Regions from separate parts of the Crenobacter cavernae genome, predicted to be linked through region 1. Evidence: predicted binding sites of a transcription regulator. Region 1 holds the regulator's gene; each other region holds the start of a gene.
The links. Region 1 encodes FNR, which switches genes on or off when oxygen is low (the NO sensors DNR and NnrR bind a similar motif). Its sites were predicted from a motif close to TTGATNNNNATCAA; they were not measured.
Positions count from the first base shown of each region.

Region 2: the regulator FNR is predicted to act here: its motif matches at 2,913-2,926, upstream of DWG20_RS02365 (DUF3149 domain-containing protein).
Region 3: the regulator FNR is predicted to act here: its motif matches at 2,635-2,648, upstream of DWG20_RS00805 (M61 family metallopeptidase).

Region 1 is NZ_CP031337.1:1,789,460-1,794,916, reverse strand. It holds gene DWG20_RS08675 (efflux RND transporter permease subunit) at 1-2,108, shown strand, start outside; gene fnr (fumarate/nitrate reduction transcriptional regulator Fnr) at 2,364-3,110, shown strand; gene DWG20_RS08665 (hypothetical protein) at 3,103-3,753, opposite strand; gene DWG20_RS08660 (DUF1853 family protein) at 3,735-4,709, opposite strand; gene DWG20_RS08655 (RNA methyltransferase) at 4,771-5,457, opposite strand, start outside.
Region 2 is NZ_CP031337.1:500,001-505,457, forward strand. It holds gene DWG20_RS02355 (NCS2 family permease) at 601-1,923, shown strand; gene DWG20_RS02360 (adenine phosphoribosyltransferase) at 2,064-2,621, shown strand; gene DWG20_RS02365 (DUF3149 domain-containing protein) at 2,678-2,845, opposite strand; gene DWG20_RS02370 (CDP-6-deoxy-delta-3,4-glucoseen reductase) at 3,018-4,052, opposite strand; gene DWG20_RS02375 (SDR family oxidoreductase) at 4,092-5,018, shown strand; gene trmB (tRNA (guanosine(46)-N7)-methyltransferase TrmB) at 5,056-5,457, shown strand, end outside.
Region 3 is NZ_CP031337.1:180,577-186,033, forward strand. It holds gene pepN (aminopeptidase N) at 1-756, opposite strand, end outside; gene DWG20_RS00805 (M61 family metallopeptidase) at 786-2,564, opposite strand; gene ccoN (cytochrome-c oxidase, cbb3-type subunit I) at 3,005-4,429, shown strand; gene ccoO (cytochrome-c oxidase, cbb3-type subunit II) at 4,445-5,059, shown strand; gene DWG20_RS00820 (cbb3-type cytochrome oxidase subunit 3) at 5,064-5,252, shown strand; gene ccoP (cytochrome-c oxidase, cbb3-type subunit III) at 5,249-5,457, shown strand, end outside.

The DNA of each region.
Region 1 (5,457 bases):
TGATCGAGGGCGCGGCGCTGACGGTACTGATCGTGTTCCTGTTCCTGGGCAGCTGGCGCAGCACGGTGATCACCGGCCTGACCTTGCCGGTCGCGCTGATCGGCACGCTGTTCGCGATCTCGGCGATGGGCTTCACCTTGAACCTGATGACGCTGATGGCGCTGTCGCTGTCGATCGGCCTGTTGATCGACGACGCCATCGTCGTGCGCGAGAACATCGTCCGCCACGCCAATATGGGCAAGGAGCACTACAAGGCGGCGCTCGAAGGCACCGAGGAGATCGGTCTGGCGGTGCTGGCGACGACGCTGGTCATCGTCGCGGTGTTCCTGCCGGTCGGCTTCATGGGCGGCATCATCGGCAAGTTCTTCCACCAGTTCGGCCTGACCGTCACCGTCGCGGTGCTGATCTCGATGCTGGTCAGCTTCACGCTCGACCCGATGCTGTCGTCGATCTGGCACGACCCGCACCACCACGGCGATGCGCACAAGGGGCCGCTCGGGCGCACGCTCGACTGGTTCGAAGCCTCGCTCGACCGCTTGGCCGAGCGCTACGGCGCCGCGATCGGCTGGGCGCTCGACCACAGGAAGACGGTGATCGCCGGCGCCTTGGCGCTGCTCGTCGGCAGCTTCATGCTGGTGCCGCTGATCGGCGGCGAATTCCTGCCCAAGAGCGACCAGGGCAAGTTCTCGCTGAGCTTCAAGACCGCGCCGGGCAGCTCGCTCGAATACACCGAGGCGAAGGCGCGCCAGGTCGAGAAAGGCTTGCGCGAGCTGCCCGAGGTGCGCTCGGTGAACGTCAGCGTCGCCGGCGGGCGCTTCGGCGCCGGCAAGACCGAGGCACGGTTGGTGGTCGACGCCGGCAGCAAGCAGGAGCGCGAACGCAGCCTGTTCGACCTGATGGCCGCCGCGCGCGGCAAGGCCGAGCGCGTCGCCGGCATCGAGCTGTCGTCGGTAGAAGAACTCGGCAAGCACGGTCCGGGCGGCAAGGCGGTCAACATCGGCTTGCGCGGCAGCGATGTGCATGTGCTCGAGGCGGCCGCCAACGCGCTGTCCGGGCGGCTGGCTGGCGTCAAGGGCGTCAGCGACGTCGAGAGCAGCCTGTCGGCGGCCGACCCGGCGCTCGACATCTCGGTCAAGCGCGACGCCGCCGGCAGCCTCGGCATCGACCTCGCCGAGGTCGGCGACACGCTGTCGACGCTGTTGGCCGGCAACACCGTCACCACCTGGGAAGCGCCCGACGGCGAGAACTACGACGTCAGGCTGCAGATCCCGAAACCCGCGCGCGCGGCCGAACTCTTGGACGTCTTGACCGTCGCCGGAAATCGCAAGGACGACGGCTCGGCCAACATGGTGCCGCTGTCGAGCGTGACCGAGAGCCGGCCGGCCGAGAGCCCGCGCCAGATCGACCGCGTGAACCTGCAGCGCGAGGTGACGATCACCGCCAACATCGAGGGCCGCGAGTCGAGTGCGGTGTTCGCCGACATCGGCAAGCTGTTGAAGGACGCGAAGCTGCCGCCGGGCGTCAGCCTGAACCAGGAAGGCGAGCAGAAGGACATGGCCGAGTCGCTCGGCTTCGCGGTGCAGGCGCTGGCGATGGGCGTGATCTTCATCTATCTGATCCTCGCCGCGCAGTTCCGCAGCTTCACGCTGCCGGTGACCATCATGGTGTCGCTGCCCTTGGCCTTCGTCGGCGTGTTTCTCGGCCTGTTGCTGTTCGGCTCGACGCTCAATATGTTCTCGGTGATCGGCATCGTGATGCTGATGGGCCTGGCGGCCAAGAACGGCATCCTCTTGGTCGACTTCATCAACCAGGCGCGCCGCGAGGGCATGGAAAGGCGCGCGGCGATCGTCGAGGCCGGCCGCGTGCGGCTGCGCCCGATCATGATGACCAGCCTGGCGATGATCTTCGGCATGCTGCCCCTGGCGCTCGGCGGCGGCGAAGGCTCGGAGACGCGCGCGCCGATGGCGCACGCGATCATCGGCGGCATGGTGACGTCGACCGTGCTGACGCTGATCGTGGTGCCGGTGGTGTACACCTATATGGACGGCTTGCGGACCCGCGTGCGCCGCGTGTTCGCAAGGCTGAACGGACACGCGCACCGCGCCTGATCTTCGACGCCGTCTGCACGAAGAAGCTCGGCCAACCTTACAAAAGGTTGGCCGAGCTTTTTTCTTCACACCGTGCGCGAATAGCGCGCCGTCGTCGCGCGTTCGCGCAGATGGCGGTCGAATTCGAAGCGGGCGGGCGAAGTCGGTTCGGGTTTCACTGCGATGACAAAGGCACGGGTGGGCTGTTAAATTTGCCGAAACGCCCGCTTTACCGCCTTGCCCCACGTCAAGCGAAGAAGGAAAACCGCAACGCCCATGGCCGATACCCTTTCGCCCGCCACGCTGAAAGTCAGCTGCTCTGACTGTTCCTTGCGCGAGCTGTGCCTGCCTATAGGCCTCAACCCCGACGAGATGTCACAACTGGACGCGGTGATCCGCCAGAGCCGCAAGCTCAAGCGCGGCGACGCCCTGTTCCGCAGCGGCGAGGGTTTCCGCTCGCTGTTCGCGGTGCGCACCGGCTTTTTCAAGACGACAGTCGCGAGCTGCGACGGCCGCGAGCAGGTGACCGGTTTTCACATGTCGGGCGAGCTGATGGGGCTGGATGGCATCTCGGTCGACCTGCACGGCTGCGACGCGATCGCGCTCGAGGACAGCGAGGTGTGCGAGCTGCCGTTCACGCGCATGGAAGACCTCAGCCGCGACATCCCCAGCCTGCAGCGCCACTTCTACCGGCTGATGAGCCGCGAGATCGTCCGCGACCAGAACGTGATGCTGCTGCTCGGCAATATGAAGGCCGAGGAGCGCCTCGCCGCCTTCCTCTTGAACCTGTCGCAGCGCCTGGCCAGCCGCGGTTTCGCCGCCAACGACTTCATCCTGCGGATGAGCCGCGAGGAGATCGGCAGCTTCCTCGGCCTCAAGCTCGAGACGGTCAGCCGCACGCTGTCCAAACTCCAGCAGCAGGGCTGGATCAAGGTCGACCACAAGCACATCCGGCTCCTGGAACCCGCCACGCTCAAGGCGCTGCTGTCCGGCTGCGCGAACGCGAGCTCCGGCCCTAGGTGAGCGGCCTCACCCGCCCCAGACAAGCCGTCTTTCCCCGGTAGCAGCCCGGATCGGCGAGCGGCTCGGCCAACACCGCCCGGTATTCCGCAAGGAGTACCGGGCGCTGTGCTTTGAGCGCCGCGCAAGCCTCCCCGGACGATGCCAGAACGCGTCGCCAGCCTATGTTGTCGCGCGCCAAACGCCACGCGAGCGCCGCCGAGTCGGGCAGCAAGCTCAGCAGCTGGTAGTCCGACCACAGCGCCGCCTGTTGTTCGAGCCCGTAGTCGGCGAAGCGGCCCGCGTCGAGAGAATAAAGATAGGGGTCGACGGTGAAAGGTAGCGACCCGACGACGCCGATCGCGAAGCCGCGCGTCAACAGCGGTGCGCCCTGCTGCGCCTGCCAGACGTGGACCAGCTCGTGCAGCCAGGTGTGCAGCGCGGCCAGATCCTCGGCCGAACCCTCGGCCAACCTTGCGCAGCAAATCGAGTAGTCGCCGCGGTAAAGGGGAGCCGTCAGCCAGACGGTGTTGCGCCACGCCATAGGGCGCGTCCAGAAGGGGAAGCGCGCGCGCGGCACGAGGCGCAGCGGCGCGGGGTCGAGCGCGGCGCCGTACAGCGAAGCGACGAGCGCGCGCTCGCCGACGCTCAACGGCCGGCCTGCCACGCCGGCTCCGGCAGCATGCGTGCGCGCAGCGCGGCGAGCGCCTCGGGCGGCGGCCAGCCGGCCGGCAGCACGAAGCCGCGCGCCACCTCGAACGCCTCGCCGGTCTCGTCGACGGCGACCTCGGCGACCAGTTGCGGCCGGTCGATCAGAGCGAGCCGGGCGCGCAAGTCTTGCTCGGATTCGGTATAGAGCGCCGGCAGCCTGGCCGGTGCGAGCCATTGCAGCCGCGGCAGCCACAGCCAGCGGCTGTCGCCGCTGCGATGCGGCCAAGGCTCGGCCAATGGGGCGAACCAGCCGCGTGGAGCATGGGGGTTCAGCGGGTGCGGCAGCGCGAGGCCGTCGTTGATGAAGAGCCAGCCGGTGACGCGCGCGACGCTCGCCGCCTGAGTGAAGCCCGCCGGCAGCAGCGGTGCGGCGAGCGGGTGGCGGCGCAGCGCGAGCTGCCGCTCGAGCTTGGCCGCCTTCAGCCGCCACGCGTCGCGCAGGCTGGCGCCGATCAGGCTGTCGGGCACGTCGCCCAGCATCAGGTAGAACTTGCTGGCCAGCTCGATATGGAAGGGTTCGCCGTCCAGACGCACCAGGAAGTCGAATTCGCCGTGCGTGCGGTGCGCGGCGTCGCGCACCGCGAGGTTGTGCGCGACGAGTTCGGCGTGCGGCGCATGCGCGAACCAGTACGCGAGCAGCACCTCGGCGTAGCGGCCGAGCCGGCCCGACGGATGCGCGAGCAGCCATTGCTCGAGCGGCGCCGGATCGGCGTCGAGCGCCGAAAGGCTCGGCCAACCTCGGGCGCCGAGCAGCCGGGCCGGTTCGAGGTTGCTCGACGCCGCCCAGCCCATCGGCGCGGTCAGCAGGAAGGCGAGGTCGCGCACCGCCTGGTGGCGCAGCGTCAACAGCCGCGCGTGCCAGGCCGGCAGCGCGGAAAGAAGGGGGAACGAGACGGGCGGAACGGGCGGCACGGTCAGCCTTTCGGAGGAACGTCTTTCCTGAACTTTACCCCGGTGCGCCGTGCCGCGCGAATCAGGCGTTTTCGTCGGCTTCGCCAGGGTCGGACCGGGTGCCGGACTGTCCGCCTGCGCTGCGCTGCATCTGCTTGAGCATACCGCGCAGGATGTCGATCTCCTCGCGCTGCAACTGGGCGCGGTTGAACAGCGTCTTCAGCCGGCGCATCAGCCGCTCGCCGTTGCGGCGACGGTAGTAGCCGATCGCCTCGAGCGTCTCGTCGAGATGACCGTAGAAGCCGTCGACCTCCTCGTGCGTCGCCGCCTCGGCGTCTGTCTTCAAATAGTCGACGCCGACGTCGACGTGCGAGAACAGCTCGTACGACAGCACCTGAACCGCCATCGCCAGGTTCAGCGAGAAGTAGTCGGGGTTGCCGGGGATGGTCATCAGCCGGTTGCACTGCTCGACCTCGTCGATCGACAGGCCGAAGGTCTCGTTGCCGAACACCAGCGCGACCTGTTCTCCGGCCGTGGCGCGCGCGATCAGGTCGGGCGCGAGTTCGCGCGGCGTGGACAGCGGCGTCGTCAGCTCGCGGCGGCGGCTGGTCAGCGCACACGCGACGGTGACGCCGGCCAGCGCCTCGGCCAAGGTCGACGTCACCGTCGCGTTCTCGAGCACGTCGACCGCACCCGAGGCGAGCGTGTCCGCCTCGGCCGACGGGAAGGTCTTCGGTTCGACGAGATAGAGCTTGGTCAGCCCCATCGT
Region 2 (5,457 bases), 1.3 Mb from region 1:
GGACCCGCCCTTCTGACAAGAAGAGCAGACCGTGTTTCTCCTCAACGCTATTTCGACAGCTTCATATGGTGGCTGCCTCTTCTTCCCTTTGCAGAGCGCATTCCTGCACGGAACTCTTTTTGTTGTCTGGTTTCCGTTGCGCCGCGGGTGGATCGATGGCCCCGTGTGAAGGACCCGAACCGTGCATTTATCTTACAAGGAAGAGACTTTATTGCACAACCGCTAGCATCCCCACCCGGCCATAGAAGCAGGGTTTTCCATTATTTTCAGCCAAAATCCGCCATTTATCGGTAAAACCGGGCAAAAACCCCCGCACCAAGGTGTTGCAAAAGTGCCGACACCTAGAGTAAACCCTCAAATTCTCCCCCTGTTTTTGGCATCCCCCCGGCGCAGGGCAGCCCTCTCGATCGCCAACGCCGTTTTTTCCGCTGCTCGATCGTCGAGAGCCAGCCGCCGCAACCTCATAAACATTGGGGACAGTTGCCATAAATTCCTTCATCATGCCGAGAACTTTGCCAAGGCCAAAATAGCTTTATGCCAAGCAAAGCCTGCCGCACGACATATCACACACATAACAACGAGGAGTTCAACAAGATGCAGATGACGGAACAAGCATCGAACGGCCTATTGGAAAGGCTGTTCCGACTCGAGGAGAACGGCACCAACATCAGAACCGAGGTTCTTGCCGGCTTCACCATTTTCCTGACCATGGCCTACATCGTGGTTGTCAACCCGGCCATCCTGTCGCTGACCGGCATGGACTTCAAGGCCGTGTTCGTCGCGACCTGCCTCGCCGCGGCGCTCGGCACCGCGATCATGGGCCTAGTCGCCAACTACCCGATCGCGCTCGCTCCGGGCATGGGCCTGAACGCCTACTTCACCTTCACCGTGGTCAAGGGCATGGGCGTGCCGTGGGAAACCGCGCTCGGCGCCGTATTCCTGTCGGGCATCCTGTTTGTCTGCGTGAGCTTGTTCAAGGTGCGTGAACTGTTGATCAACGCCATCCCGGACTCGCTGAAGTTCTCGATTTCCGCCGGTGTCGGCATGTTCCTCGGCCTCGTCGCACTGAAGAATGCCGGCATCGTCGTCGCCAACCCGGCCACCTATATCTCGCTCGGCAACCTGCACGACCCGAGAGCGCTGATCGCCATCCTCGGCTTCTTCCTCGTCGTGGTGATGGAGTACCGCCGGTGGAACGGTTCGATCATCATCGCCATCCTGGCCTGCACCGCGCTGTCGATCGGCCTGGGCCTGTCCGAGTTCAAGGGCGTGTTCGCGCCGGTGCCGAGCATGGAGCCGACGCTCATGAAGCTCGACATCAGTAGCGTGATGTCGGCCGCGCTGCTCGGCGTGGTGTTCGTGTTCTTCTTCGTCGACCTGTTCGACACCACCGGCACGCTGGTCGCCGTCGCTCATCGCGCCGGGCTGTCCAAGAACGGCAAACTGCCGCGCCTGAAGCGCGCGCTGATGGCCGACTCGACCGCGATCATCGCCGGTGCGGCGATGGGCACGTCGTCGACCGTCGCCTATATCGAGTCCGCCGCCGGCGCCGCCGTCGGTGGCCGCACCGGCCTGACCGCGTGCACCGTCGCCGTGCTGTTCGCCGCCTGCCTGTGGTTCTCGCCGTTGGCCGAGTCGGTGCCGGCCTACGCCACCGCGCCGGCGCTGCTGTACGTCGCCGTACTGATGACGCGCGGGCTCGCCGAGGTCGAATGGCGCGACATGACCGAAGCGGCACCGGCCGTGATCGCCGCGCTGACGATGCCGTTCACCTACTCGATCGCGACCGGTATCGCCTTCGGCTTCATTTCCTACGCCGTCATCAAGCTGATGTCCGGCCACGCCCGCCAGGTCAAGCCGGCGGTCTGGGTGATCGCCACCCTGTGGGCGCTGAAGCTCGCCTTCCTCGATAGCGCGCACTAAGCCGCGACGCGCCAAGAAAAAAGCGGGCCGCCCCCAAGGGGACGGCCCGCTTCGTTTTGGGCGCCGCCCACCCGGAGCGGGGGCACCGGTTTTGGTCTAGACTTGCAGCGCTTTCCTACCGCCCGGCCAGACATCACGCCATGCAAAGCCTCAACAACCTCGACTACGCCAGCTACCTGAAGAACGCGATCCGCACCGTGCCCGACTGGCCGCACGAGGGCGTGATGTTCCGCGACATCACGCCGTTGCTGCAGAACCCGAAGGCGTTTCGTCTGTTGATCGACGTGTTCGTGCACCGTTATATGGACGCCGACATCAGCCTGGTCGCCGGGCTAGACGCGCGTGGCTTCATCATCGGCTCGGTGCTCGCCTACGAACTGAACGTCGGCTTCGTGCCTATCCGCAAGAAGGGCAAGCTGCCGTTCACCACGATCGCCGAAGAGTACGAACTCGAATACGGCAACGCGACGGTCGAGATGCATACCGACGCATGTCGCGAAGGAGACCGCGTGGTGCTGATCGACGACCTGGTCGCGACCGGCGGCACGATGATGGCCGGCTACAAGCTGCTGCAGAAACTCGGCGCCGAAGTCGTCGAAGCCGCAGCGATCATCGAACTGCCCGAACTGAAGGGCGGCGAGCTGATCCGCTCGAGCGGCCTGCCGCTCTACACCGTGTGCAGCTTCGACGGCGCATAAGCCCCCTAAAGTCACCGGCCACCTTAATCGAGGTGGCCGTTTCCTACGCCTACGGCCTACCTTGCAGCGAGCCGCCCGGATGCGCGCCGTTCGGCCTCCTCGGCCTCGCGCGCCTTCTTGACGAACAGCCATACGCAGTAGCCGACCATCCCGGCCGCCACGACGATGGTGAGCAGACTCAAAATGCCCACATAGGACGACAATAGTTCTTTCCAGAGTTCCATGGCCTTGCCCTCCCTGCCTGCGCCGATTGGTATGCGGCAAGGGTAAGGCTCGGCCAAGCTTCGGGCCTTGACCCAAGTCAAACTGCATAGGATCGGCTACCGCGAACGGAAAACGCCAAAAACAACAGCCCCGCACAAGGCGGGGCTGTCGGGGGTGCAAGGTTGGCCGAGCTTATTTCTGGCCGAGGTCCTTGGCGAGGAAGAAGGCGTCGGAGAAGAACTCGTCCTCCGGCAGGCCGCGTTCGGCGATGAAGCTCTTGTGCGCCGCCTCGACCATCACCGGCGCGCCGCAGGCGTAGACCTGGTAACCGGACAGATCGTCGAAGTCGTCGAGCACGGCCTGGTGGACGAAGCCGGTGCGGCCGGCCCACTCGTCTTCCGGCAGCGCGTCGGACAGCACCGGGATGAAGGAGAAGCCCGGCAGCTGCGTCTGCCACGAGCCGGCCAGTTCGGCCATGTAGAGGTCGGCCTTGGTGCGCGCGCCCCAGTACATCACCATCGGGCGATGGATGCCGTTGTGGATCGCGTGCTCGACGATGCCCTTGATCGGTGCGAAGCCGGTGCCGCTGGCGATGAACACGATCGGCTTGTCCGACTCTTCGCGCAGGAAGAACGACCCCATCGGGCCCTTGAAGCGCATGATCTCGCGCTCCTTCATCGTGTTGAACACGTACTCGGAAAAGCTGCCGCCCGGCTGGTTGCGGATGTGCAGCTCGAGGAAGGCATCGTCGTGCGGCGCGTTGGCGATCGAGAAACTGCGCTTCTTGCCGTCCTTCATCAGAATGTCGATGTACTGGCCGGCGCGGAACTGCAGCCGTTCGGACACCGGCAGCTTCAGCCGCAGCACCGCGACGTCGTGGACCTTCTCGATCTTCTCGATGCGGCAAGGCAGCGTCTTGATAGGGATGTCGCCGATACCGGTCACCTCGCGCGCCTCGATCGAAAGCTCGGCCAAGCCTTCTACCGGACGCGCGCAGCAGAACAGTGCGTAGCCCTGCGCGCGCTCGTGCGGCGGCAGCGCCTTTTCCTGGTGCGGGCCGTGTTCGACCTCGCCTTCCACGATCTTGCCCTTGCAGGCGCCGCACGCGCCGTCGCGGCAACCGTACGGCAAGCCAATGCCCTGACGCAGGGCCGCTTCCAGCAGCGTTTCTTGCGCTTCCACCGCAAAGCTGTGCCCGCTCGGGAGCACCTTGACCTGACACGTCATCTTCTTCCTCTACCTCTAAAGATCGCTAAAATGTGCGACATGCGTACCCTGTTGATCGCCGGCGTCGGCGACGTCGCCCGCCGCGCCCTGCCCGCCCTCACCCGCCGCTGGCGCGTGCTGGCGCTTGTCCGTTCCCCCGAAGCCGCGCATCGCGCTCGCTCGTTCGGGGCGATTCCTCTGCCCGCCGACCTCGACGATGCCGCGTCGCTCGAACGTGCCGCAGGCCTCGCCGATGCCGTGCTCTACACCGCGCCGCCGCCGCTTTCCGGCGCCACCGACCCGCGTATGCGCAAGCTGTTGTCGGCGCTGGGAAAGGGCGAAAGCATACCACAGCGCTGGGTCTACATCAGCACCACCGGGGTGTACGGCGACGCCGGCGGCGCCTGGCTGCACGAGGCTTCGCCGTGCCGAGCCGCCAGCCCCAGAGCGCTGCGCCGGCTCGACGCCGAGGCCCGCTTGCGCGCCTTCGCCGCGCGCCACGGCGCGAGCCTAACCGTGCTGCGCGCGCCCGGCATCTACGCCGAAGAGCGGCTGCCGCTCGAGCGTCTGAAGGCCGGCACCCCCTGCCTCGAAACCGGCGACGACTCTTGGTCGAACCACATCCACGCCGACGACCTCGCGGCGATCTGCGTCGCGGCGCTCGAGCGGCAAGGCGGCATCCGCGTCTACAACGCGTGCGACGACCAACCCACGGCGATGGGCGACTGGTTCGACGCGCTCGCCGACGCCTACGACCTGCCCCGCCCCGCCCGCCTGTCACGCGACGCGGTGCGCCAAACAGTTTCGCCCGCGCTGTGGTCCTTCCTCGCCGAATCGCGCCGTCTCTCGAACGCGCGTCTCAGGCGCGAACTGAAGGTCGAACTTGTGTGGCCGAGCGTGCACTGCTGGCTCGCTAAGCGCTCGGCCAACGTCGAGCACGGCCGGGACGCCCGGCTTCGACTCGCGTCGCACCGTGCGATTCGGTAACATCGCTGTTTTTTTACGCTAGCACCCCGTCAACGCCATGGAAAACCCGGCTTTTCAACGCCATATCAAGAGCTTCGTCCTGCGCCAGGGTCATCTGTCGCCCGGCCAGCAGCGCGCCATCGACGAAGGCATGCCGCGCTGGGGCATCGAATACCGCGCCGAAGTCCTCGACCTTGACGCCGCCTTCGGCCGCGAGGCGCCGAAGATCCTCGAGATCGGCTTCGGCATGGGCGGCGCGACCGCCGAGATCGCCGCGCATCATCCGGAACGCGACTACCTCGGCGTCGAGGTGCACTCGCCGGGCGTCGGCAACCTGTTCAAGCTGATCGGCGAAAAGTCGCTCAGCAACCTGCGCGTGATCCGCCACGATGCGGTCGAGGTGATCGACAACATGCTCGCCGACGGCAGCCTCGACGGCATCCACATCTTCTTCCCCGAC
Region 3 (5,457 bases), 1.6 Mb from region 1:
GTAGGTGTCGAGGTCGTACTCGAGCCCGAAGCGCTCCTCGTCCCACTTCATCGCGCGTTTCAGCGACGCCATCGCGTGCGCGACCTTGTCCTGGTCGGACGCCTCGGTCCAGACTTCCAGCTTGACGTCGCGCCCGCCGGCGGTCACGAAGCGGTCGCGCAGTGCCGACAGGCGGCCGGCGACCAGCGCGAACAGGTAGGAAGGCTTCTTGTACGGGTCGACCCATTTCACCCAGTGGCGCTTCTTGTCGAGCATGCCCTCGCCGACCTTGTTGCCGTTCGACAAGAGCACCGGGTAGGCCTGCTTGTCGGCGATCAGCGTGGTGGTGAACTTCGACATCGAGTCGGGACGGTCGAGGTAGTAGGTGATCTTGCGGAACCCCTCGGGCTCGCACTGCGTGAACAGGTTGCCGCCGGAAGCGTACAGCCCCATCAGGCTGGTATTGGCCGCCGCGTCGATCTCGGTCTCGATCTCGAGGATGAAGCCGTCGGGCACGTCGTCGATGGTCAGCGTCTCGGCGGCCGCATCGAGCGCGTAGCGCGGCTCGGCCAACCTTTCACCGTCGAGCACCACCGCCTTGAGCACGGCGCTGCCGTCGAGCACGAGCTTGGCCGAGTTGCCGCCGTTGCGGCGCATCACCAGGCGCGACCTGACGGTCACCAGCGGCTCGTGGATGTCGAAGGTCAGGTCGATCCGGTCGATCTGGAACGCGGGTGCGCGGTAGTCCTTGCGGTACTTGATCTGTGGCGTGGCCATGGGTTTCTCTCTTGTTCGGGGCCGAAGGTTCAGCGGTGCAGCCAGGCGGCGTCGCCGGCGAGGGCGAGGCGCGCGGTGTCGGTAGGCGCGGCGGCCAGCTCGAGCGTGGCGCTAGCCAGTTCGTCGCGGCGGAAATAGTGGACGGTGATCTTGTCACCCGGCGCGTAGCGCGCCAGCTGCTTGTCGAAGTCGGAGGCCTTCAGATGGTCGATCGCGACCAGCACGTCGCCGCCGGACAGGCCGGCAGCCTGCGCGGCGCCGCCGTCGAAGACCTGCGTGAGCTTGACGCCGAGCGGATCGGCGGCGGTCTTCGCGCCGAACACGGCGCGCTCCTTGACGTTGGCCGAGTCGGCGAGACCGCCGCGATCGGACGCCGACGCGGCCGCGTCGAAAGACAGCGTCACGCCCTGCGTCGCGAGCAGCTTCGCTAGTGGCAGGTCTTCGGTAGAGCGCAAGGCGGACGCAAAGAAGTCGGCGAGGTCGAGCCCGGTGACCGCCTCGGCGATCGCCTCCCACTCGTGCTCGGCCAAGCCTTGGCCGTCGGAGAGCCACTTGCTCCACAAGGCGCACATCACGTCGTCGAGGCTCTTCACGCCTCCGCTCTCTTCGCGGATGAACAGATCGAGCGCCAGCGCGGCGAGCGCGCCCTTCGCGTAGTAGCTGACGATGGCGTTCGGGCTATTCTCGTCCTGGCGGTAGTACTTGTTCCACGCGGTGAAGCTCGATTCTTCGAGCGTCTGCTTCCTGCGGCCGGCACCGCGCTCTACCGCGGTGATCGTTTTCGCCAACAGTTGCAGGTAGCGCTCCTTGTCGATCAGGCCGGAGCGCACCAGCGTCAAATCATCGTAATAGGACGTCACGCCCTCGAACGCCCACAACAGCCTCGTATAGTTCTCGGTGGACAGTTCGTACGGCGTGAACGCGGCCGGCTTGATCCGCTTGACGTTCCAGCTGTGGAAGTATTCGTGGCTGATCAGGCCGAGAAGCTGCAGGTAGCCGTCGGTGAGGCTCTTGTCGCCCTTGACCGGCAGGTCGTCGCGGTTGGCTACGAGCGCGGTAGACGCGCGGTGTTCGAGCCCGCCGTAGACGTCGCCGCCGACGTAGAGCAGGAAGACGTAGCGTTCGAACGGCGCCGGCTCGCCGAATAGTCTGATCTGGTATTCGCAAATTTTCTTCGCGTCGCGCGCGAGGCGCTTGAGGTCGCCGCGATGGCGGCCCGAGACGACGATCTCGTGCGGCACGCCGCAGGCCTTGAACGTCACGCGCTCGACCCCGCCGAGTTCGAACGGGTGGTCGATCAGCTCGTCGTAGCCGGCGGCGCCATACCGGCCGAAGCCGGTCCTCTTTTTCACATCGAGCGGCGCCAGGCTGGTCGCGACCGTCCAGTCGTCGAACGCCTTGCCCTCGGGCGGCTGGATGTCGAGCGTGCACGGCTGCTCGGCCAAGCCTTCGGGGCGCAGGAACACGCTGGTGCCGTTGAAGAAGCCGCGCGTGGAATCCAGATAAGCGCCGCGCACTGACAGGTCGTACGCGTACACCTCTACCGTCACCGTCAGCGCCTTCTTGCACGGCTCGGCCAACCAGCTGTGCTTGTCCAGCTGCGTCAGCGCCAAGCTCTTACCGCCCGATTCGGCGCGGATCGCCACGATCTGGCGCGCGAAGTCGCGGATCATATAGCTGCCGGGAATCCACGCCGGCAGCGTGAAGCGCTGACCGGCCTGGTCGGGCGCGTCGACGGTGAGCGTCGCTTCGAACAGATGGGCTTCGGGTCGGATCGGGCGGAGGGTGTAGCGCACGGTCGCGGTCATGGAAGGTTCCCGGCGTGAAAAGCGCGATTCTAGCATCCGTCAGCGAGGCCGGACGCGGCTTTGGCGCCCTTTGACCCAGATCAAGGGGCTTCCGGACGATGACAATACAATTCGCTGCGACGACAACTTCCGGCCACGCCCCAAAGGGCCGTGTAACGGAATGAAACCGCGGGGCCCGAGCGCCGGTATGCGTCTGGCCCGCAGGGGTCGATTGCTTTAGAATGCCGGGTTGACATCGAAGGGGCGGTCGCGTCTTCCGGTTTTGTGAAAACCGTTACTGAAGACGCGCAGCGACACACGGAATCCTCGCGCACGAGCCGGCCGCGTGACCGCCTCATCTACGGCCTTGATCCGCGTCGAAGGGAGATGGGGACAGCCCTTCAGGAATCAAGCCGTCGCGGTTTAATACGTTCTAGTTTGCAACCTTGGAGAAACCTTTAATGGAAACGCAATCCACTTATAACTATAAGGTGGTGCGCCAGTTTGCCGTGATGACCGTAGCCTGGGGCATTTTCGGCATGCTGATGGGCGTCGTCATCGCGGCCCAGCTGGTGTGGCCGGACCTGAACTTCGGTCCGTGGCTCCACTTCGGCCGCCTGCGCCCGCTGCACACCAACGCCGTGATCTTCGCCTTCGGCGGCTGCGGCCTGTTCGCCACCTCGTACTACGTCGTCCAGCGCACGTGTAACGTGCGGCTGATTTCGGACAAGTTGGCCGCCTTCACCTTCTGGGGCTGGCAGGCGGTGATCGTCGCCGCGGCCATCACGCTGCCGCTCGGCTACACGCAGAGCAAGGAATACGCCGAGCTCGAGTGGCCGATCGACATCCTGATCGCGCTCGTCTGGGTCGCCTACGCCGTGGTGTTCTTCGGCACCATCGCCAAACGCAAGATCAAGCACATCTACGTCGCCAACTGGTTCTACGGTTCGTTCATCCTGACCGTCGCGCTCTTGCACATCGTGAACAACCTGTCGGTGCCGGCCGGCGCGTTCAAGTCGTACTCGGTCTACGCCGGCGCCGTCGACGCGATGGTGCAATGGTGGTACGGCCACAACGCCGTCGGCTTCTTCCTGACCGCCGCCTTCCTCGGCATGATGTACTACTTCGTGCCGAAACAGGCCGGCCGTCCGGTGTACTCCTACCGCCTGTCGGTAGTGCACTTCTGGGCGCTGATCTTCACCTATATGTGGGCGGGTCCGCACCACCTGCACTACACCGCGCTGCCCGACTGGACCCAGTCGCTCGGCATGGTGTTCTCGCTGATCCTGCTGGCACCGTCCTGGGGCGGCATGATCAACGGCATCATGACGCTGTCCGGCGCCTGGCATAAGCTGCGCACCGACCCGGTCCTGAAGTTCCTCGTCGTGTCGCTGTCGTTCTACGGCATGTCGACCTTCGAAGGCCCGATGATGGCGATCAAGACCGTGAACGCGCTGTCGCATTACACCGACTGGACCGTCGGCCACGTGCACTCCGGCGCGCTCGGCTGGGTCGGCTTCATCACCATGGGTTCGCTCTACTATCTGATCCCGCGCCTGTGGGGCCGTGAAGAGATGTACAGCGTCAAGCTGATCGAGGCGCACTTCTGGCTCGCGACCATCGGCGTCGTGCTCTACATCTCCGCGCTGTGGATCTCCGGCGTGATGCAGGGCCTGATGTGGCGCGCGCTGAACCCGGACGGCACGCTGACCTACGCGTTCGCCGAGGTCGTCAAAGCCACCTATCCGTATCACTTCGTACGCTTCGTGGGCGGCGCCTTCTACCTGACCGGCATGGTCCTGATGGCTTACAACACCTACCGCACCGTGTTCGCAGGTCGTCCGGTCGACGCCAAGATCCCGGCCGTCACCGCCCACGCGCACTAAGGTCGAAAGAACAAGATGGAAAAGATCCAGAAACTGATCGAAGAACGCGTCGGCTACCTGATCGTGTTCACGCTGATCGTGATCAGCTTTGCCGGCCTCGTCGAAATCGTGCCGCTGATGTTCCAGAAGTCGACCACCGAGCCGGTGGCGGGCCTCAAGCCCTTCACCGCGCTGCAACTGGCCGGCCGCGACGTCTACCAGCGCGAAGGCTGCTTCAACTGTCACTCGCAGATGATCCGCCCGCTCCGCGCCGAGACCGAACGCTACGGCCACTACTCGGTCGCCGGCGAGTCGGTGTACGACCACCCGTTCCTGTGGGGCTCCAAGCGTACCGGTCCGGACCTGGCCCGCGTCGGCGGCCGCTACTCGGACGAATGGCACCGCGTGCACCTGATCAACCCGCGCGACGTCGTGCCCGAGTCGAACATGCCGGCCTTCCCGTGGCTCGCCCGCAACCTGGTCGACGCGGACTCCGTCCCCAAGCATATGGAAGCGCTGCGCAAAGTGGGCGTCCCCTACTCCGACAAGGACATCGCCGAGGCCAAGGCCGCGGTCGACGGCAAGTCGGAAATGGACGCGGTGATCGCCTACCTGCAGGGCCTCGGCCTTGCGCTGAAGAACGCGCGCTAAGCCTATGGACTGGACCAGTTACGGGCACTCTGCGTTCACGGTGTTCTGCCTCGTCAGCTTCGCCGTGATCCTGATCGGTGCCTACAGCAAACGCGCCAAGAACCGTTACGACGAGGCGGCCAAGCTGCCCTTCCTCGGCGACGAGGACGAGGCGGTCCAATTCCGCGAAGCGGCCAACGGAGCGAAAGAATGAGTGATTTTGTGAGTGATTTCTGGAGTGTCTACATCTCCGTCATCGTGATCGCCGGCATGGCCGGCCTGGGCTACGTGCTGTTCAGCCAGGCGAAGGCCGTGGCGGTGAAGAAGGACGGCGAAGCGGCCGACGTCACCGGCCACGTGTGGGACGACGACCTCGTCGAGTACAACAACCCGCTGCCGCGCTGGTGGATGTGGATGTT